Regions from separate parts of the Leclercia sp. genome, predicted to be linked through region 3. Evidence: predicted binding sites of a transcription regulator. Region 3 holds the regulator's gene; each other region holds the start of a gene.
What was found. Region 3 encodes CRP, which controls carbon source genes, mostly activating them, when cyclic AMP is high. Its sites were predicted from a motif close to ATGTGANNNNNNTCACAT; they were not measured.

Region 1 (7,304 bases), on a different contig from region 3:
GGGAAGTTCCACGGCATCACCGCCAGTACCGGGCCTAATGGGCGATACTCAATCACCGCGTCCGCGACCTGCGTCGCCTCGGTGGAAAGCATGGCCGGGCCATGTTCGGCATACCAGTCGCAGAGACCGGCGGACTTCGCCACCTCCCCGCGCGCCTGAGCGATGGGTTTGCCCATCTCCCGGGTGATCATCTGGGCCATCTCTTCGCCACGGTTGCGCAGCGCGGCGCCCAGGTCATGGAGTTTTTGCGCACGCGCCGCAACCGGCACGCTGCGCCACTGGCGAAAAGCGGCATCGGTCTGAGTGAGGACCTGTTCAACCTCGGTGACGGTCGCCCACGGCCAGATGGCCAGGGTTTCGCCGTTCGCCGGATTAATGGACAGGGCATGGGTGGCAGAAGGTGTAGTCATGATCGGCTCCGTGTAGTAACAGTTGCTACAGTGTGGCCCGATCTGCTATTTCTTAAAAATGAATAATAGTGACCACCTTATTCACAATACGAGAATGATATGGATCTGACCCAGCTGGAAATGTTCAACGCCGTCGCCCAGACCGGCAGCATCACCCTGGCCGCGCAGAAGGTGCATCGCGTGCCCTCCAACCTCACCACCCGCATAAAACAGCTGGAGGCCGACCTCGGCGTAGAGCTGTTTATCCGCGAGAATCAGCGGCTGCGCCTCTCCCCGGCGGGGCACAATTTTTTGCGCTACAGCCGCCAAATTCTTGCCTTAGTGGATGAAGCCCGGATGGTTGTCGCGGGCGATGAACCCCAGGGGCTGTTTACCCTCGGGTCGCTGGAGAGCACGGCGGCGGTGCGCATCCCGGCGTCGCTGGCGCAGTTTAACCAGCGCTATCCGCGCATTCAGTTTGCGCTGGCGACCGGCCCTTCGGGGACGATGATCGACGGCGTGCTGGAAGGTACCCTGAGCGCAGCCTTCGTTGACGGGCCGTTAACCCACCCGGAGCTGGAAGGGATGCCGGTCTACCGGGAGGAGATGATGCTGGTGGTGCCGGCCGGGCAGCCGAAGGTGGATCGGGCGCTGGCTATCAGCGGACGCGATATCTATGCCTTTCGCGCCAACTGCTCCTATCGCCGCCACTTCGAAAGCTGGTTTCATGCGGATCGTGCCACGCCGGGGCGGATTCATGAGATGGAGTCCTACCACGGCATGCTGGCCTGCGTGATCGCCGGGGCCGGGATTGCGCTAATGCCCCGCTCGATGCTGGAGAGCATGCCCGGACATCAGCAGGTGGAGGCCTGGCCGCTGGCAGAGAACTGGCGCTGGCTCACCACCTGGCTGGTATGGCGTCGGGGGGCGATGACCCGCCAGCTCGAGGCGTTTATAGCACTGCTAAACGAAGGTCAGCCACCAGCACCTTCTCCATAAACAGGCTCAGGGGATCGGGCGCATACGGAGGAAACGCCTCGCACCGCTGATACCCACAGCGCTCATACAGCTGAATAGCGGCCAGCTGCTTGATGCCGGTCTCGAGGCGCAAAGTATGGCAGCTGCGGCTCAACGCTTCATCTTCCAGCGCCGCCAGCAGCTTTTCACCCAGCCGCTGCCCGCGATGGGTCGGATCGATATAGACCCGCTTCATCTCTCCGCTGCCGTCGCCGTTCAGGACGATCGCCCCGCAGCCGACGGCGTTAAGCTGGCGATCGCGGATCACCATCATGATCAGGCTGTGCTCGGGCAGCCCGGTCAGATCCAGCAGATGGTTGCTTTCCGCCGGATAGAGCGTGCTCTGGTAGCTGTCGAGGTCGGCAATCAGGGTGGTGATATCCGGATGGGCGGGCGATTCTGAGGTAATGGAATACATGGCAGGCTCCTTTTGTCGTTTTTTCCCACCATAACGTCCGGCGGCAGGCTGTAGGGCATATTTTTAACTTATAGCTGCCGTCAGCCATTGCACCCCCTGCGCCTGCGGCGTAAGTTTGGGCACAATCATGGTTAAAATCTCAGGAAAAACAATGAACACCAAAGCCCGCAAAGTGATGATTATCGGGGCCGGTAACGTCGGGACCTCCGCCGCCTATGCCCTGTTGAACCAGAATATCTGCGAAGAGCTGCTGTTGGTGGATATCAACCAGCCGCGCAGCGAAGGCCACGCCTGGGATCTGTCGGATGCCGCCGCCTATATGCCGGGCATGATGACCATCTCCACTCGTGAAGCGAGCGACTGTGCCGATGTGGACATCGCGGTGATCACCGTCTCCGGCGGTGCCCTCAAGCCGGGACAGACGCGGCTGGATGAGCTCACCGCCACGGCCAGCATCGTGAAAAGTATTGTGCCGCAGATGATGGCGGGCGGGTTTAACGGCATTTTTCTGATTGCGACTAACCCGTGCGACATCATCACCTGGCAGGTGTGGCAACTCTCCGGCCTGCCGCGTCATCAGGTGATTGGCACCGGCGTCTGGCTCGATACCACCCGTCTGCGGCGTAACCTGGCGCAGGCGCTGGATATCGGCGCGCAGAGCATCGACGCCTTTATTCTTGGCGAGCATGGGGATACGCAGTTTCCGGTCTGGTCCCATTCGTCGGTCTACGGCTCGCCGATTGCAGAGGTCTATCAACGCCACACCGGCAAAACACTGGATTTTGATCAACTGGCCGAGCGCGTGCGCAAACAGGGGTTTGAGATCTACGCCCGCAAAGGCTGCACGGAGTACGGCATCGCCGCCACCATCGCGGAAATCTGCCGCAATATCTTCACCGGCAGCCACCGGGCGCTGGCGATCTCCTGCATTCTGGACGGGGAGTATGGCGTGGACGACGTGGCGATCGGTGTGCCCGCGGTGCTGGCGCAGAGCGGCGTTCAGCAGATCATTGAGCTGAAGCTGGCAGACGATGAACTGCAAAAATTCCGCCATTCGGCGGAGGTGATCAGAGCCAATATCGCCCGTCTGCCCTGAACCTTAAGGCGCCAGGGTCAGAGTGGCATCCAGCTGGCTTAACTCTGACAGAAACAGGGCGATATGCAGAGCGCTGGTAATGACGGTTTGCCGGGTAGCGGCTACGCCTTACCCGGCCTACATTTCGGGGCTTTTCGTAGGCCCGTGCAAGCGCAGCGCCGCCGGGCGGTGAGAGGGAGCAAACACTAAAAACGACAACCTGAGGTTGTCGTTTTGCTTTTACCTCCGCAGGAACACGGTGCCCTTGAGATAGAGCGCCGCCTGGCCGCCAATCAGTACCCGGTCGCCCTTCAACTCACAGCGCAGATCGCCGCCGCGGGGAGAGACCTGCCGCGCTTGCAGCGAGGTTTTACCCAGCTTCTCGCTCCAGTAGGGGATCAGCATGCTGTGGGCGGAGCCGGTCACCGGATCTTCCGCCACCGACTCGCCCGGGCAGAAGAAGCGGCTGACAAAGTCATACTCATCCCCGGGGGCGGTGACGCAAACCATTTTACCCAGCGGCATCATGCCGTCGATATCCGGAGTCAGCGCCTCTACCTGATGCTGGTTTTCCAGCACCACCATGTAGTCGCGCCCTGCCCGCACCTCTTTCGCCCCGGCGATCCCGAGGGCGCTGAACAGCAGTTCCGGCGGATTGTCTACCGCCTCGCTGGTCCACGCCGGGAAGTTAAGCGTCAGCCAGTCGCCGTTGCGGTTGACCTTCAGGTCGCCGACGAAGCGGGTGGAGAAGACAATCTCGGTGTGCGGATAGTCCAGATACTCAAAAATCACGTGGGCGCTGGCGAGCGTGGCGTGCCCGCAGAGGTTAATTTCGTACTGCGTTGTAAACCAGCGCAGTTCAAAGCCCGCGTCGGTGCGCACGAAAAACGCGGTTTCCGACTGGTTATGCTGCTGGGCCATCTTTAACAGCACGTCATCCGGCAGCCACTCCTCGAGGGGGCAAACGGCTGCAGGATTCCCACCAAACGCGCGATCGCTAAACGCATCGACCAGATAAAATTCAATTTCTTTCATTGGGTTAACCCTTATAGTTAGCGTAAAAACAGATGACCTTTCATATACAGCGATGCCCTGCCGCTCATTAATACCCGGTCGCCCTTCCGTTCACAACGGACATCGCCGCCACGGGCAGAGACCTGCCGGGCAAAGAGCGAGGTTTTATTCAGTTTTTCACTCCAGTATGGGATCAGCATGGTGTGCGCCGAGCCGGTAACCGGATCTTCCCACAGCGCCGCACCCGGCGAGAAAAAGCGGCTGACAAAATCGTACTCCCCCTCGCCGCGCGCGGTGATCGACACTTTATGTTCGCCGGGCGTCATAGCGTTGATGTCCGGCGCGACCGCCTCAACCTGCTGGCGATCCTCCAGCACCAGCACCCAGGCGCGCCCCTTGCGGGCCTCGACGTACTGCTGGATCCCAAGCGCGGCAAGCATTTCTGCCGGCGGGGTCTGCGGCTCGCTCGGACAGGCCGGGAAATCGAGCGTCAGCCAGTCGCTGTCACGACTGACGGTAAGCTGGCCGGATGCGGTATCAAAATGGATGCGGGCGTCGGGATAGTCCAGTTCGTTAAACAATACCCAGGCGGTGGCCAGGGTGGCGTGACCGCAGAGGTTGACCTCGCCTTGGGTGGTGAACCAGCGCAGCTCAATACCCTCCCGCTGGCGCACGAAAAAAGCGGTCTCCGACTGGTTGTGCTCCCGCGTCATGCTGAGCAGCGTCTCGTCCGGCAGCCATTCAGGCAACGGGCACACCGCCGCCGGGTTGCCGCCAAATGAACCTTCACTAAACGCATCGACCAGATAAAACTCAATTTCCCGCATCGCCTGACCCATTGTTAACGTTATGTTGCATCCTATATTTACGGAAAATATCCTCTTTCACCAGCGATTACTTCGGGAGCTTAGTGAGATCTGCATCACAAAATGATTGTATTTTCAGCAGTGATGGTTTTAAGATCGCCCCACCTCATTGACGTAACGACTCCCGGACATCCCTATGACAATCAACACCGTTTCCCGCAGGGTGGCGTGGCTACGGGTGGTGACGCTCGCCGTCGCCGCCTTTATCTTTAACACCACTGAATTTGTCCCCGTCGGCCTGCTCTCGGATATCGCCAGCAGCTTCGGCATGGAGACCGCGCAGGTGGGGATCATGCTGACCATCTATGCCTGGGTGGTGGCGATGATGTCGTTACCCTTTATGCTGCTCACCAGCCAGATGGAGCGGCGCAAACTGCTGATCGGCCTGTTCGTGCTGTTTATCGCCAGCCACGTGCTGTCCTTCCTGGCGTGGAACTTCACGGTGCTGGTGATAAGCCGAATCGGCATTGCCTTTGCGCACGCCATCTTCTGGTCGATCACCGCCTCGCTGGCGATCCGCCTGGCCCCGGCCGGGAAACGCGCCCAGGCGCTGAGCCTGCTGGCGACCGGCACCGCGCTGGCGATGGTGCTCGGGCTGCCGCTCGGGCGCATTGTCGGGCAGATGTTCGGCTGGCGTACCACCTTTTTCGTTATCGGGCTCGGGGCGCTGTTCACCCTGCTGTGCCTGATTAAACTGCTGCCAAAACTGCCGAGCGAACACTCCGGATCGCTGAAAAGCCTGCCGCTGCTGATGCGTCGTCCGGCCCTGATGAGCCTGTATCTGCTGACGGTCGTGGTGGTCACCGCCCACTACACCGCCTACAGCTACATCGAGCCGTTTGTGCAGACCATCGCCGGGTTTAGCGCCAGCTTTGCCACCGTCTTATTGTTGCTGCTGGGCGGCGCGGGAATCATCGGTAGCCTGCTGTTTGGCAAGCTCGGCAACCGCCACGCCTCGCTGCTGGTGAGCAGCGCCATCGGCCTGCTGCTGGCGTGTCTGCTCCTGCTGCTGCCCGCCTCGGGGAGTGAGACCCATCTCGCGTTGCTGAGCATCGTCTGGGGCGTGGCGATCATGATTATCGGTCTTGGGATGCAGGTGAAAGTGCTGGCCCTGGCCCCGGATGCCACAGACGTGGCAATGGCGCTGTTCTCAGGGATTTTTAATCTGGGGATTGGCGCAGGCGCGCTGGTGGGTAATCAGGTGATCCTGCATCTGTCGATGGCGTCGATCGGCTATCTGGGGGCGATCCCGGCGCTGGCGGCGTTGATCTGGTCGGTGCTGATCTTCCGCAAATGGCCCGTCGCCCTGGAAGAGCAGCCGCATCACGGCTAATGAGGTGACCGGGTGGCAGAATGTCACCCGGTCCTGGTTTTACGGGTAGTTTTTAATAATTTCCAGCACGCCGTTGATAATAAACTGCACGCCCATGCAGACCAGCAGGAAGCCCATCAGACGAGAGATGGCTTCGATACCGTCTTTACCCACCCAGCGCATAATCGCCCCCGAGCTACGCAAACAGCCCCACAGGATCACGCCGATAAGGGCGAAAATCAGCGTCGGGGCAACCATGATCACCCAGTCCGGGAAGGCAGAACCACTGCGCACCGTCGAGGCGGAGCTGATGATCATCGCAATGGTCCCCGGACCCGCGGTGCTGGGCATCGCCAGCGGCACGAAGGCGATGTTCGGGGCCGGTCGCCCCTGCTTATCATCCAGCGCGTCCTGCGCGTCAGCATCATCTGGTGATTTAGGCGCCGGGAACAGCATCCTGAAACCGATAAACGCCACAATCAGACCACCCGCAATACGCAGACCGGGAATGGAAATCCCGAAGGTGTTCATCACCAGCTGCCCGGCGTAATACGCCACCATCATGATCGCGAAGACGTAAACGGAGGCCATCAGCGACTGGTGATTACGCTGTTCACGGTTCATATCGCCTGCGAGACCGAGGAACAGCGCAACGGTGGTTAACGGGTTAGCCAGGGGCAGCAATACCACCAGCCCAAGGCCAATTGCTTTAAATAAATCAACCATTTTACAGAGTCTTCCTTTTCATAATTCCACCCGCAAGTATAGGGTTAAACCCCCGCTTTAAGCTATGCGCGCATCGTAAGTAATATTTTCGCCCCGAAATCAATTTATCCCAGTGATATGACGACCTGATAAGTGGGCAAAAAAGTGATCTGAATCGCTTTAGCAAATCGTGTCATAAGCTAATGCATTCAGTTGACTTATAGTTGCCTGAGCAATAATATCTGCCGTGATTAAACTACTTGCCAGGGCAACCATTGTGAAAAGCACCAGTGACCTCTTCAACGAAATTATTCCGCTGGGTCGGCTTATCTATATGGTTAACCAGAAGAAAGACCGCCTGCTCAATGACTATCTGTCACCGCTGGATATCACCGCAACCCAGTTTAAAGTGCTCTGTTCTGTGCGCTGCGAAGTGTGTATCACCCCGGTTGAGCTGAAGAAGATCTTATCTGTCGACCTCGGCGCGCTGACGCGCATGATGGATCGG
Region 2 (7,304 bases), on a different contig from region 3:
ATGTTTACCGCCTCTTCTTCGGGTAGCTGGACGTCAAATTTCTCATTGACCTGGGCGCGCGCCTGCAGCCCCACGCTGTACTCCTGGGGGTAGTAGCGCTTTACTTCCCAGCTTAGCTTATTGAGGATCGCCTGCCCGCTGCGGCTGCGCTCCACCGCAAAGTGCAGATGCTCCGCTAGGGTAAAGAGCAATACAGAATTGAGCTTATCTCCGCACAGGCGGCGCGCGAGGATAAGAATTTCATGGCTAATATCGAAGAACGCCGCAGGAATGGTGTCCGTCAGGGATAAAAAATGGCGGGATTTGAGATCGCTCAGCGGCAGGAACACTTTCTCCACCTGCGCCAGGTCGATATGGGTTCCGGGTTTCGCGCCAAAGCCGATCCCCTTGCCGAACAAAATCATCTCCCGCTGATCGTTGTCGACCAGCAGCATACTGTTATTAAGCGACTTTTTTATCGTTATCACGGTTATTCCTGCGGCATGGCCGGTTAGCTCATGTCTGCGCCATTGCTGGCGATCACTTTTTTGTACCACCAGAAGGAGTCTTTTTTCAGGCGTTTCAGCGTGCCGTTACCTTCATCATCCTGATCGACATAGATAAAGCCGTAGCGCTTGGACATCTGCGAGGTGCCCGCACTGATAATGTCGATGCATCCCCAGGTGGTGAATCCCATCACATCCACCCCTTCATTTATAGCTGCCAAAGTTTGCTCGAAGTGGGCGCGGAAATAGTCGATGCGATAGCTGTCGTGGATCGCACCGTTTTCGACGACATCCTTCGCGCCGAGGCCGTTCTCCACGATAAACAGCGGCTTCTGGTAACGGTCGTACAGCTCCAGCAGGGAGATTTTCAGTCCGACAGGGTCAATCTGCCAGCCCCATTCGGACGCCGGCAGGTACGGGTTTTTCACCCCAAGAACAGTATTTCCCGGGATGCGCTCAACGTCCGGCTGGGTCGATTCGGTCATCGACATGTAGTAGCTGAAGGAGACAAAGTCGACGGTATGATCCTTTAAAATCTGCCGATCTTCAGCCTGCATCGCGATCTGAATGTCCCGACGTGCCAGATCGCGCAGGATCAGCGGCGGATATTCGCCAAACACCTGCACATCAGCGTAGAAGTAGTTCTCCAGATTCTTTTTCAGCGTCGCTTCCACATCTTCCGGGCGGCAGCTGTGCGGATAGGTGGTGAGTTTGGTCAGCATGCATCCGACCTGGCTGCCCGGGATTTTAGCGTGGCAGTCGCGCGTCACCAGCGCAGAGGCGACAAACTGGTGATGCAAACCCTGATAGATATCCTGCTGGGCTTTGCCCGGCGCGCTTTTCTCTTCCCGGATACCCGCTGTGGTAAAGGGGTGGCGGTGAATGCTGTCGATCTCATTGAACGTCAGCCAGTAGCGGACCAGATCTTTGTAGCGGTCGAAGCAGACGTTGCTGAAGCGCACGAAGGCATCCACCACGTTACGGTGCACCCAGCCGTTATATTTTTCGCTCAGGGCCAGCGGCATTTCGTAGTGGGAGAGAGTCACCAGCGGCTCAATATTATGGCGACGCAGCTCGCGGAACATCTCTTCATAAAACTGCAAACCCGCCTCGTTTGGCGCGGCGTCTTCACCGGTCGGGAAGATACGTGACCAGGCAATCGACACCCGCAGCACGGTATAGCCCATCTCGGCAAAGAGGGCGATATCCTCCTTATAGTGGTGGTAAAAATCGATGCCGCGGCGTTTCGGGTACAACGCATCATTTTTACCTTCAAACGCGTCGCGGATGTTCTCGTCCGTCAGCGCCATATGGCCGCTGTAATCCTTCACGGACAGGTTGGGCTTCCAGGTGATGGCGTCAGCAACGGAAGGCCCTTTGCCATCCACGTTCCATGCCCCTTCAGCCTGATTAGCGGCTATCGCGCCGCCCCATAAAAAACCTTGCGGAAACGGGAGGGATTTCTCCATTACACGGACTCCTTAAGCGTCATGATGATATGCGGATTTGGATTCTTATCGTCGGTATTACCTGGTGTCAGCGAAAAGCGTTCGCCGTTAGTGACCACCATCATCACCACCGGATCGAGCCCGGCGGCAGCAATGGTGTCGAGTGAAAATTCAATCAGCGTGTCACCGCTTTTAACATGCTGGCCCTCCACCACCCGTGGGGAGAAGCCTTCGCCCTGTAGCCTGATGGTGTCGATGCCGATATGGAAAATCAGTTCGACGCCCGCGTCGGTGAGCAGGCTCAGGGCATGACCGCTGTCAAATACGTTCACAATGGTTCCATCCGCCGGGGCCCGCAGCACGCCCTGGGAAGGGATAATCGCAATCCCGTCGCCCATGATTTTGCGGGAGAAAACGTCATCGTTAACCTTCTCAAGCGGGATAATCTGCCCTTCAACCGGGCGGGTGAAGCTCAGCGCGTCGCTGTTTTCAGCCGCTTTATCGCGCCACAGCACGAAGGCGCTGATAAAGGCCACGGCAAAGGATAATCCCGCTCCGGCAAAGGCCCAGACGATGTTCATGGGGTTATCCGGGGAGACAAACATTGAGATGCTGGCAAGGCCAGGGCCCACGAGGGCAAAGGCCTCAATCGCCATCCAGCCGATAAAGGCTCCGCCGACAATACTGCCGAGGATCACGCTGTAGAGCGCTTTTTTATTCAGCAGCGTCACGCCATACAGCGCCGGTTCGGTAATGCCGAACAGGGCGGAGATCCCGGCGGAGAAGGCGGTGGATTTCAGCACCTTATCTTTGCTTTTGAGCGCAATCGCCAGGCATGCGCCGGACTCGGCAATATTGTGCGCCAGAGACGCAGGCAGATAGAGCATCTCGCGCCCAAACTGGCTCATGGAGGCCACGGCGTAGGGCAGCATCGGCTTGTGCATCCCGGCGGCGACCATAAAGGGCAGGGCGGCGGCCAGCAGCCCGGTGGCGACAAAGCCCAGCTTGCCGTAGAGCCATAAAATCACCGTTGCCAGGCCAGCCCCCAGCTCGTAACCCAGCGGGCCCAGGATCAGCAGCGTGACCGGGACCGTCACCAGCAGTGAGAGCATCGGCGAGAGGAAAATGCGCAGCGCGCCGGGGGAGTAGCGGTTGAACAACTTCTCCGTCTGGGCGTAAAAAAGCACGCACAGAATCGCCGGAAACACCTGAGAGGCGTAGGCCACGTTACGCAGATCGAACGACATAAACGCCGCCCCGTCTGCCAGCTGTTTGGTCATTGCCGGCAGCACCATTACGGAAACCGCCGAGACGGCCACCAGCACGTTCACTTTTAGCTTCATCGCCGTGGTGATCGCCACCAGAATAGGCAGAAAGTAGAGCGGCGCGGAGCCGATATTATCCAGGACCTTGTAGGTCGAACTGTCCCGGCTGAGCCAGCCCATCACATCCAGCAACAGCAGCAGCGATTTCAGGACGCCGCCACCGGCAATGGCAGGCACCAGGGGCTGAAAAACGCTGATCACAAAATCGACCACTTGCGCCCCACGGCTGGTTTTGACAGGCGCATGGTGCCCGCCCGCCTGAGGTGAACCCACCAGTGAGCGCACCGCCTCAAAGACCTGCACCACTTCGTGACCAATAATCACTTGGCACTGCACGTTCACGCGCACGCCCAGCACGCCGTCGACCTTTGCCAGCGCTGCTTCGTTCACTTTGCCATTGTCGTACAGACTCAGCCGCAAGCGGGTCGAGCAGTGTTCGATATGTTCGATATTCTCAGCACCGCCGACCTGGGCGATGATTTCCAGCGCTGTTTGCAAGTGGTTCATGTTCTGGCCCCTGTCCCCAGAGCAAAAAAAAAGACCTGAACCCCCTCTCCGCTCGAAAACGGAGAGGGGGTTCAGGTCTTGCCTACGGATCGTAGTTACACGCCTGTGGGTTTTATATCGTCCAGATTGTGTATAAAAGTCAAACAGTCACCTCACTTTGCGTAGCGAAATGTGAGCCGCTTAACCTTTTTTAGCGCCGTACTGCTGGAACCACGCCAGCATCCGCTGCCAGCCATCTTTGGCCGATTCCGCGTGATAGCTCGGGCGATAATCGGCGTTAAAGGCGTGTCCGGCTCCCGGATAAACCACAATTTCCGCCGTTGCGTTTGCCGCGCGCAGCGCATGACGCATGGTCTCTACCGTATCCAGCGGGATCCCGGTATCTTCTGCGCCATAGAGTCCGAGGACGGGCGCGTTCAAATCGGTCGCAATATCGACCGGATGCTTCGGTGAATTCAGCGACTTTTCGCCCACCAGCTTGCCATACCACGCCACGGCAGCTTTCAGCTGCGGGTTGTGCGCGGCATACAGCCAGCTGATGCGTCCGCCCCAGCAGAAGCCGGTTGCCAGCAGACGATGGGGATCGCCACCGTTGCGCGCCGCCCAGTTGGCGACATGGTCGAGATCCGCCAGCACCTGCGCGTCCGGCACTTTACTTACCAGATTGCTGAACAGGGTGGGAATGTCGTTGTAATCGTTCGGATCGCCCTGACGGAAATAGAGCTCAGGCGCGACGGCCAGATAGCCTTCCAGCGCCAGACGACGGCAGAGATCGCGAATATGCTCGTGTACACCAAAAATTTCCTGAATCACGATGACGATCGGCAATTCCCCTTGCGCATTTTTGGGCCGGGCATGGTAAGCGGGCATATTATCGCCCTGAGTCGGAATGGAGGTTTCCCCGGCGGTAATCGCCTCGTCGGGAGTGGTGACAACGGTTGAGGTCTGCAGGTCAGCAGCAGGGGCAAATCCAGATGTTCCAGTCATGGCATTCTCCGTACCAATTAGCGCAAAAGTAAATATAGTCCGCAGGTTAACAATCCACAGTGCCCGAAACAGGCTATCTTTTGTGCAACAGATAACGATATAACTCGTTAATGTGATGTTAATCACTATTTCATGGTAATTAACTGCAATCAATTTTATTCATGGTGATGTCTGTCACGAAACTAAGCCGCTTCCTTCGGTAAAGTACCGCTTTGCTTCTGCTGACAAACTGACCCACAGAGGAGTTTTCTATGTCTAAGTCTGATGTTTTTCATCTCGGCCTCACTAAAAACGATTTACAAGGGGCTACGCTCGCTATCGTCCCTGGCGATCCTGAGCGTGTGGAAAAGATCGCCGCGCTGATGGATAAGCCGGTTAAGCTGGCAGCCCATCGCGAATTTACGACCTGGCGGGCAGAGCTGGATGGCAAAGCGGTGATCGTGTGCTCTACCGGTATCGGTGGCCCGTCTACCTCTATTGCCGTTGAAGAGCTGGCGCAGCTGGGCATCCGTACTTTCCTGCGTATCGGTACAACCGGTGCGATCCAGCCGCACATCAACGTTGGCGATGTGCTGGTCACTACCGCGTCCGTGCGTCTGGACGGCGCGAGCCTGCACTTTGCGCCAATGGAGTTCCCGGCAGTGGCCGATTTCGAATGCACCACCGCGCTGGTGGAAGCCGCGAAATCCGTTGGTGCGACCACGCACGTTGGCGTGACCGCCTCCTCTGATACCTTCTACCCGGGCCAGGAGCGCTACGATACCTTCTCTGGTCGCGTAGTCAGCCGTTTCAAAGGCTCGATGGAAGAGTGGCAGTCTATGGGCGTGATGAACTACGAAATGGAATCTGCCACGCTGCTGACCATGTGCGCAAGCCAGGGTCTGCGTGCCGGTATGGTTGCGGGTGTGATTGTTAACCGTACCCAGCAAGAGATCCCGAACGCCGAGACCATGAAGCAGACCGAAAGCCACGCGGTGAAAATCGTGGTGGAAGCGGCCCGCCGCCTGCTGTAATTTCCCCTTTTCTTTGCCAAAGGCCGACCTGTTCGGCCTTTTTCTTTGCGTAGCGCCTCGCAGAAAACCCTTTTCAAACTGGACGTTTATACAGCACAATTCTATTTTGTGCGGGTCATACCTTGATGCAGGGGGCGTCGTGGATATTTCCATCCTTTTTTATGCCGTTATTGCGCTGGTCAGCGTCGGCGTGGGCTGGTTGTTCGCCAGCTATCAGCATGCGCAGCAGAAGGCCGATCAGCTTGCCGAACGTGAAGAGATGGTGGCCGATCTCAGTGCATTACGACAGAACATAGCCCAGAGCGGACACTGGCGCGACGAATGCGAGCTGCTCAACAACGAGCTGCGCAATTTGCGGGATATCAATACCTCGCTGGAAGCCGACCTGCGCGAAGTCACCACCCGGCTGGAGTCCACCCAGCTGCATGCGGAAGACAAAATTCGCCAGATGATGAACAGCGAACAGCGCCTGAGCGAGCAGTTCGAAAACCTCGCCAACCGTATTTTTGAGCAGAGTAACCGCCGCGTCGATGAACAAAACCGCCAGAGCCTGAACGGCCTGCTGTCGCCCCTGCGCGAACAGCTGGACGGCTTTCGTCGTCAGGTGCAGGACAGCTTTGGCCAGGAGGCGCGGGAGCGGCACACGCTGGCCCATGAAATCCGCAACCTCCAGCAGCTGAATGCCCAGATGGCGCAGGAGGCAATCAACCTCACTAAGGCCTTGAAAGGCGATAATAAAACCCAGGGCAACTGGGGCGAAGTGGTTCTGACCCGCGTGCTGGAGGCCTCTGGCCTGCGCGAGGGCCACGAATATCAAACCCAGGTCAGTATTGAAACCGAGACCCGCGCGCGGATGCAGCCCGACGTCATTGTCCGTCTGCCGCAGGAGAAGGACGTGGTCATCGACGCCAAAATGACCCTGGTGGCCTATGAGCGCTACTTCAACGCCGAAGACGACTACACCCGCGAGTCGGCGCTGCAGGAGCATATCGCCTCGGTGCGTAACCATATCCGCCTGCTGGGGCGCAAAGACTATCAGCAGCTGCCCGGCCTGCGTTCGCTTGATTACGTGCTCATGTTTATCCCGGTTGAACCGGCCTTCTTACTGGCGCTGGACCGCCAGCCGGAGCTGATCTCCGAGGCGCTGAAAAACAACATCATGCTGGTCAGCCCTACCACGCTGCTGGTGGCGCTGCGCACCATTGCTAATCTGTGGCGCTATGAGCATCAGAGCCGCAATGCCCAGCAGATTGCCGATCGCGCCAGCCGGCTGTATGACAAAATGCGCCTGTTCGTCGATGACATGTCGTCGGTGGGGCAGAGCCTGGATCGCGCCCAGGATAACTACCGTCAGGCGATGAAAAAGCTGGCCTCCGGGCGCGGCAACTTGCTGGCGCAGGCCGAATCGTTCCGTAGCCTGGGTGTGGAAGTAAAACGCGAGATTAATCCGGAATTGGTCGAACAGGCTACGTCGCAGGATGAAGAGTACCGGCTGCGCAGTGACGAGCCAGTTCAAAATACAAACAATACCTTAGCAGA
Region 3 (7,304 bases):
CCTGCACGCCGGATGAATCCGGGATCTCGCTGGCGGTGATCCAGCACTATGCCGGGAGGTTGCCGATCCTCGGCGTCTGTCTCGGACATCAGGCCATCGCCCAGGTCTTTGGCGCGACCATTGTCCGTGCCGCCAAAGTGATGCACGGTAAAACCTCTCCCGTCACGCACACCGGTACGGGGGTCTTCTCGGGCTTGAATAATCCCCTGACCGTGACCCGCTATCACTCCCTTGTTATTGATCCGCCTACCTTACCCGACTGCTTTGAAGTCACCGCCTGGAGCGAGACCCGGGAGATCATGGGTATCCGCCACCGGGAATGGGATCTGGAAGGAGTGCAGTTCCACCCGGAAAGCATTCTCAGCGAGCAGGGCCACCAGCTGCTGGCTAATTTCCTCCATCGTTGATTTTTAGTTGCCATAAAGTGATTTTTTAAGCATATTTCGTGATTATATTTTCACTTCTGCTTCTTGCTTAAAAAAGGGTGGGGTTACATGGCAACTGAACAATCTGCAATTACGCGCGCAACATTCGATGAAGTTATCCTGCCAATTTATGCACCGGCCGAGTTTATCCCGGTGAAGGGGAAAGGCAGCCGCGTCTGGGATCAGCAGGGTAAAGAGTACATTGATTTTGCGGGCGGCATTGCGGTGACGGCGTTAGGCCACTGCCACCCGGCGCTGGTCGAGGCGCTCAAAACTCAGGGCGAAACCCTGTGGCACACCAGCAACGTCTTTACCAACGAACCCGCGCTGCGTCTGGGGCGTAAAATTATCGACGCCACCTTTGCCGAGCGTGTGCTGTTTATGAACTCCGGCACCGAAGCCAACGAAACGGCCTTTAAGCTGGCACGCTACTACGCTTCCACCCGCCACAGCCCGTTTAAAACCAAAATCATCGCCTTCCACAACGCCTTCCATGGCCGTTCGCTGTTTACCGTGACCGTGGGCGGTCAGCCAAAATATTCCGATGGCTTTGGCCCAAAACCGGCCGACATTATTCACGTCCCGTTTAACGATCTGCATGCGGTGAAAGCGGTGATGGACGATCACACCTGCGCGGTGGTGGTGGAGCCAATTCAGGGTGAAGGCGGCGTAATGGCGGCGACCCCGGAATTCCTGCAGGGGCTGCGCGAGCTGTGCGATCAGCACCAGGCCCTGCTGGTGTTTGATGAAGTACAGAGCGGCATGGGCCGTACCGGGGATCTGTTTGCCTACATGCACTATGGCGTCACGCCGGACATCCTCACCAGCGCCAAAGCGCTCGGCGGCGGTTTCCCGGTCAGCGCGGTGCTCACCACCCAGGATATCGCCTCGGCGTTCCACGTGGGCTCTCACGGCTCCACCTACGGCGGTAATCCGCTGGCCTGTGCGGTAGCCGGCGCGGCCTTCGACATCATCAATACGCCGGAGGTGCTGAGCGGCGTCAACACGAAGCGCGAGCAGTTTGTGAAGCACCTCCAGCAGATCGATGCCGAATATGATGTCTTCAGCGATATTCGCGGCATGGGGCTGTTGATTGGTGCCGAGCTGAAGCCGCAATACAAAGGCCGGGCGCGTGATTTCCTCTACGCCGCCGCCAGTGAAGGGGCGATGGTGCTTAACGCCGGACCGGACGTGATGCGCTTTGCACCGTCGCTGCTGGTGGAGAGCGAGGATATCGACGAAGGGATGAACCGCTTTGCGCAGGCGGTTAAGCGCGTGGTTCAGGCGTAGGCCCGTGCAAGCGTAGCGCCGCCGGGCAAAAAAGCTTAATAGGATGTCCGTTTCAAACGTCGGATCAACCAGATCCCATGATGCGGACGCTGACGCCATGCCACTGACGAGATGGTGTGCATGGTGTTCAGATGCCCCAGGACGCGCTGCAGATGCTGCTCCAGCGTGCTCATGGGGCCCTGCGTCAGGGTCTCTGGCGCTTCCAGAATATTGCTGTCCCCGCTCTCGCCCGGCGCGTCATACTCCAGACGCTGCTGACAGCGTTGCAGCGCAATTTCACACGACTGCAGATAGCGCTGCGCCAGGTCTGGCGTCAGCATCGTATGTTCCCGGGCCAGGGTCGTCATCGCGTTGATATGCTCGACGATAAACTGGCTGTGCGTCACCCACAGCTTCATATCCGCGAGATAGGCCGAATTAAAGCCCGGCTCCTGCATCGCCTGGTTGAGGGAGTTGAACAGGGCGTTGTGCGCCTGGTTGACCTTCATGCGCTGCCAGGCCAGCGGCGTCGGCTGCGGATCGTCGCTGAGGATCAGGCGAATGGCCTCCTGGTCGGCCTCCAGCGCGTCGTGGGCATTCTGGCGCAACAGCCCGCTCTGCCACTGCGGCCACAGCCAGACCATCCCCCCGAAGGCAATCAGGCAGCCAATCAGGGTATCGGCCAGGCGGGCGATAATAAACTGCTCACCGTTCAGGGTCAGCAGCTGCAGGGTATATACCGCCGTGACCGTAAAGCCCACCGTCGCCCAGCCGTAGCTTTTGCGAATGATCAGGTAGCTCCCCAGGGTCACCACCAGCATTCCGGCCAGGGTGTAACCTTCCGGAACGTGGAAGTGCAGGGTGACGCCGGCGATAACCAGCCCCGCCAGGGTGCCGGCCGCCCGGTGGAGAATACGCACCCGCGTCGCGCTGTAGCCGTTTTGCGTCACCAGCAGCACGGTCATTAAGATCCAGTAGGGTTTCGGCAGGTGCAGCGCCACCCCCATCAGGCTGGCGATACTCAGCATCACGCTGATGCGCGCCGCGTTACGCAGGGCGGCAGACTTCAGCGACAGGTAGCTTCGCAGGGCGGGGATCAGCGGCAGGCGTTTCTGCTTATCTGCCATCAGGTCGCGCGGGTAGAGCGGACGCTGCGTGCGCAGCACCCGGGCAATACGGCTGAAGTGCCAGGCGCAGAACTGACCCACCGGGTTTTCCGGGTGCTGGCGGGCGATTTTCTCCAGCGCGCCGAGCTGCTTGTCCATGGTGAAACGGGTGGGGTAGCGATGATAGAGAATGTCGTCAGCCAACACCCGCAGACGGGCCGCCACGGTCTGCGCGTTCCAGCGGATCACCGCTTCGGCGTGGCTGCGCTCCACCAGCTTTTGCACCTCCTTCGGGTGATGCAGGCTGACGGAGATGTGCTCCTGCAAATCCAGCCCCACCTGGAAGGTACGCAGCAGGCGTTTGTATTCATGATTTCTGTTGGCCGCCAGCATATGCAGCTGCTGATAACAGAGGCCGATCAGATCCACTACCTTCTGCTGACGGGCCAGCAGCGGCGGCAGCGATTTTTCAGGATCGGTGTGCTGCGTCAGCAGGGTGTATTTCGCTTCGCAATAATCTGCCAGCTGTTGATAGAGCACGCTCAGCGATTCGCGCAGCGGCTGTTCGCGCCACATCCAGAACCAGAACCAGTTAAACAGCCCGTACCAGAGGGTGCCCAGCGTATAGAGGAGCAGCGGCTCCCAGACCGGCATGTTCCCCGCCAGACTCAGGGTAAAGATGGCTGCAATCAGCGAGGCGGGCAGCAGTCGGGCATGCAGGGCGCTGATCTCAGCCGTGACCCCCAGCGTCATCGCCAGCGCGGTCAGAATGAGCGGCAGCGGAATATCCCGGGCCAGCAGCAGCTGTACGGCCAGGCTACAGCCGGCGAACAGGCACCCGCCAATCGTCAGGCGTTTAAAAAAGCGTTTATGCGGTGTATCCAGACCGGCAATATTGCAGCAGGCAGGAACGAGGGAGAAGAGGAGGCCTTGTTGCAGATGTCCGAGGATCAAACCCACAGCCACGGGGAGACACAACACCAGGGTTTGCCGCAGTGCGTAGTTAACTTCCGGGTGATAGATGAGCCTGCGCCACATGGGGATAGAGACAAAAACGGCGTGTCATCGTGTGATGCCACGCCGTTTTAGCGGAATTAACGTGTTCCGTAAACCACGATGGTTTTACCATGGGCAGAAATCAGGTTTTGATCTTCCAGCATTTTCAGGATACGACCCACTGTCTCACGAGAACATCCGACGATCTGACCAATTTCCTGACGGGTAATTTTAATTTGCATACCGTCCGGGTGGGTCATGGCGTCTGGCTGTTTCGCCAGGTTCAGTAAGGTTTGGGCGATGCGGCCGGTTACGTCGAGGAAGGCGAGGTTACCTACCTTCTCGGACGTGACCTGCAGACGGCGAGCCATCTGCGAAGAGAGGCGCATCAGGATATCCGGGTTCACCTGAATCAGCTGGCGGAATTTCTTATAAGAGATCTCAGCCACTTCACAGGCCGTTTTTGCACGCACCCAGGCGCTACGCTCCTGACCTTCTTCAAACAGGCCCAGTTCGCCGATAAAGTCTCCCTGATTCAGGTAAGAGAGGATCATCTCTTTGCCTTCTTCATCTTTGATCAGCACTGCCACTGAGCCTTTGACGATGTAATACAACGTTTCCGCTTTTTCACCCTGGTGAATCAGCGTGCTCTTCGATGGGTACTTATGAATATGGCAATGAGACAAGAACCATTCGAGAGTCGGGTCTGTTTGCGGTTTGCCAAGCACCATGCGCTGTTATCCTCTGTTATAAGCTGTCTCCAGAGTCTGGCTGTGTACCTGTACTCTGGGGTTGCAATCGAATTCTTTCCCCTGCCTGGGGACGGGCTGTCACAATAATTAGCAGCCTGTAATGTGTGATGTCCTCTGCATACATGTGCAACGTCAATGTATTACTGTAGCATCTCGACTGTTTTAGCATAGCTTTTGCCGCCTGTCTCCTGGTGTCTCGCTTCAGCTTGATGCAGGTCGACTTCCGTTGTCAGAATTGTTGCTGGCGCGTAATCTGTCAGGAAAAATGCAATCCTGGAGTTAATAAAAATGCAAGCACGTGTGAAATGGGTTGAAGGGTTAACGTTCCTCGGTGAGTCGGCTTCCGGGCACCAGATTTTGATGGATGGCAACTCCGGTGACAAAGCGCCAAGCCCGATGGAAGTTGTCCTGATGGCGGCTGGCGGATGCAGCGCAATCGACGTGGTGTCTATCCTGCAAAAAGGGCGTCACGATGTGACCGACTGCGAAGTCAAACTGACCTCAGAGCGTCGTGAAGAGGCGCCGCGCCTGTTCACCCATATCAACCTTCACTTCGTGGTGACCGGCAAAGAGCTGAAAGACGCGGCGGTCTCCCGCGCGGTGGACCTCTCAGCAGAGAAGTACTGCTCCGTGGCGCTGATGCTGGAGAAAGCAGTCAAGATTACCCATTCGTATGAAGTGATCGAGGCGTAATGTTGTGGGGCATCATGCGGTCTGATGCCCTCACCCCGGCCCTCTCCCACAGGCAACTAAACCTCAATCGATCTTCTTGCCTTCCATCAACCGCTGCACCAGCGGCGTCATGATTAACTCCATCGCCAGCCCCATCTTCCCGCCCGGGACCACCAGTGTATTGATGTGCGAAATAAACGAACCCTGCAGCATCGCCAGCAGCCAGGGGTAATCGATATTGTCCAGATTGCGGAAATGGATCACCACAAAGCTCTCGTCGAGCGACGGAATGCCTTTAGCGGCAAAGGGATTTGAGGTATCCACGGTCGGGACGCGCTGGAAGTTGATATGGGTGCGGGAAAACTGCGGCGTCAGGAAGTTAATGTAATCCTCCATCGAGCGCACCACGGAGTCCATCACCGCCTCGCGGGAGTGGCCGCGTTCGCTGGTATCCCGCGTCAGCTTCTGGATCCACTCCAGGTTCACAATCGGTACCACGCCCACCAGCAGATCGACATGGCGCGCCACGTCGTGTTGCGGCGTGACTACGCCACCATGCAGGCCTTCATAAAACAGCACGTCGGTAGGCTCCGGCAGCGGCTGCCAGGGAGTGAAGGTGCCCGGCACCTGGTTCCAGGGTACCGCTTCGTCATAGGTGTGCAGGTATTTGCGCGCCTGGCCGGTGCCGCTTCGCCCGTATTCGGCGAAGGTTTGCTCCAGCAGGCCAAAGTCGTTGGCATCCGGGCCAAAGTAGCTGATGTGTTTGCCCATATCCCGGGCCTTGCGGATGGCCATGTCCATCTCAGGGCGGGTGTAGCGGTGAAAGCTGTCGCCTTCCACTTCCGCGGCACGCAGATGCAGCTGCGAGAAGATCTTACGAAAGGCGAGGCTGGTGGTGGTGGTACCCGCACCACTCGACCCTGTAACGGCAATAACCGGATGTCTGGCGGACATAGCAACTCCCTGAATGGAAAGCGGTCGCGGTTAACCGCGAAATTGATTGCGCGGCATGATGTTGACGGTTTCGTGCAGCTCGGACCACACGACCAGCACCTCACCGCTTTGCAGCTGGCGCCTGACATCAGCGACCTTCTGCTCAAGCGAAAGCTCCTGTTCACCATAATCGGTGCCTTCGCGTAACACAAAGCTTTCAATCAGATTATCCAGCGTTTCGGGAGCCAGATCTTGCCAGGGAATAATCATCTTATGGGTTCCAGGTATGTGGTCAGCCAGTCCGGGATACGCGTTTCCAGCCACATGGTGGGGCGTCGCAGCGTGCCGCCGACAAAGCCCACATGTCCGCCGTGTTCGGTTAGCTGATACTGCACGTTAGCGGGCAAAAATTCCTGTGCCGGTATTGAGTGATGATCCATAAAGGGATCGTCTTTAGCGTGAATAATCAGCACCGGTTTGGTGATCTTGCTGAGCACCGGCATGGCGCTGCACTGGCGATAGTAGTCAATAGCATCGGCAAAACCGTGAATTTTGGCGGTGATCAGATCGTCAAATTCGCGGATGCGGCGCACTTTCTTCAACTGCTGCAGACTGACCGGTAGCGTATCCGGGTAAGCTTTCAGTTTGCGTGCCGCATTGGCTTTGAGCAAGTTAAGCAGATAGCGCTGATAAACGCGCGAAAAGCCCTTCTCCATATGATAGCTGCAGTGTTCCAGCATAAAGGGGGCAGAGACGATGGCGGCGGCGTCCAGAGGAATATTGTCGCCCTCTTTTGCCAGCAGGCAGGCGAGCATGTTTCCGCCCAGCGAATAGCCCACCGCCGCCGTAGGGGCCGGGCCGTGGGTCTCTGCCAGCCAGCGCAAGAACCAGGTACCATCTTCCGTTTCGCCGGAGTGGTAGATGCGTTTCTGGCGATTGGGTTCGCCGCTGCATCCGCGAAAGTGCATCACGACGCCCAGCCAGCCGCGCGCTTTTGCCGCCTCAATCAGACCGTGCGCATAGGGGCTGTGCAGGCTGCCCTCCAGACCATGAAAGACCACCAGCCGGGGTTTGTGCCGGGCCTGAAGCGGATCTTCACTCCAGGCTAAATCAACGAAGTCATCATCCGGCAGGTCAAGGCGCTGCCAGAC

Region 1: the regulator CRP is predicted to act here: its motif matches at 4,824-4,841, upstream of V7Q49_RS05285 (PhzF family phenazine biosynthesis protein).
Region 2: the regulator CRP is predicted to act here: its motif matches at 4,863-4,880, upstream of udp (uridine phosphorylase).

The regions. Positions count from the first base shown of each region.
Region 1 is NZ_DAIQCE010000001.1:1,139,474-1,146,777, forward strand. It holds gene sad (succinate-semialdehyde dehydrogenase) at 1-410, opposite strand, end outside; gene ptrR (putrescine utilization regulator PtrR) at 510-1,388, shown strand; gene V7Q49_RS05270 (GNAT family N-acetyltransferase) at 1,342-1,824, opposite strand; gene V7Q49_RS05275 (L-lactate dehydrogenase) at 1,976-2,920, shown strand; gene V7Q49_RS05280 (PhzF family phenazine biosynthesis protein) at 3,140-3,934, opposite strand; gene V7Q49_RS05285 (PhzF family phenazine biosynthesis protein) at 3,952-4,740, opposite strand; gene V7Q49_RS05290 (sugar transporter) at 4,916-6,112, shown strand; gene V7Q49_RS05295 (MarC family NAAT transporter) at 6,152-6,817, opposite strand; gene marR (multiple antibiotic resistance transcriptional regulator MarR) at 7,074-7,304, shown strand, end outside.
Region 2 is NZ_DAIQCE010000014.1:62,316-69,619, forward strand. It holds gene V7Q49_RS21135 (PRD domain-containing protein) at 1-467, opposite strand, end outside; gene V7Q49_RS21140 (glycoside hydrolase family 1 protein) at 491-1,954, opposite strand; gene V7Q49_RS21145 (beta-glucoside-specific PTS transporter subunit IIABC) at 1,954-3,765, opposite strand; gene V7Q49_RS21150 (dienelactone hydrolase family protein) at 3,946-4,752, opposite strand; gene udp (uridine phosphorylase) at 5,004-5,765, shown strand; gene rmuC (DNA recombination protein RmuC) at 5,905-7,304, shown strand, end outside.
Region 3 is NZ_DAIQCE010000005.1:47,534-54,837, reverse strand. It holds gene pabA (aminodeoxychorismate synthase component 2) at 1-407, shown strand, start outside; gene argD (bifunctional acetylornithine/succinyldiaminopimelate transaminase) at 495-1,715, shown strand; gene V7Q49_RS14485 (YccS/YhfK family putative transporter) at 1,751-3,838, opposite strand; gene crp (cAMP-activated global transcriptional regulator CRP) at 3,895-4,527, opposite strand; gene V7Q49_RS14475 (OsmC family protein) at 4,837-5,241, shown strand; gene V7Q49_RS14470 (phosphoribulokinase) at 5,305-6,174, opposite strand; gene V7Q49_RS14465 (YheU family protein) at 6,205-6,423, opposite strand; gene V7Q49_RS14460 (hydrolase) at 6,420-7,304, opposite strand, start outside.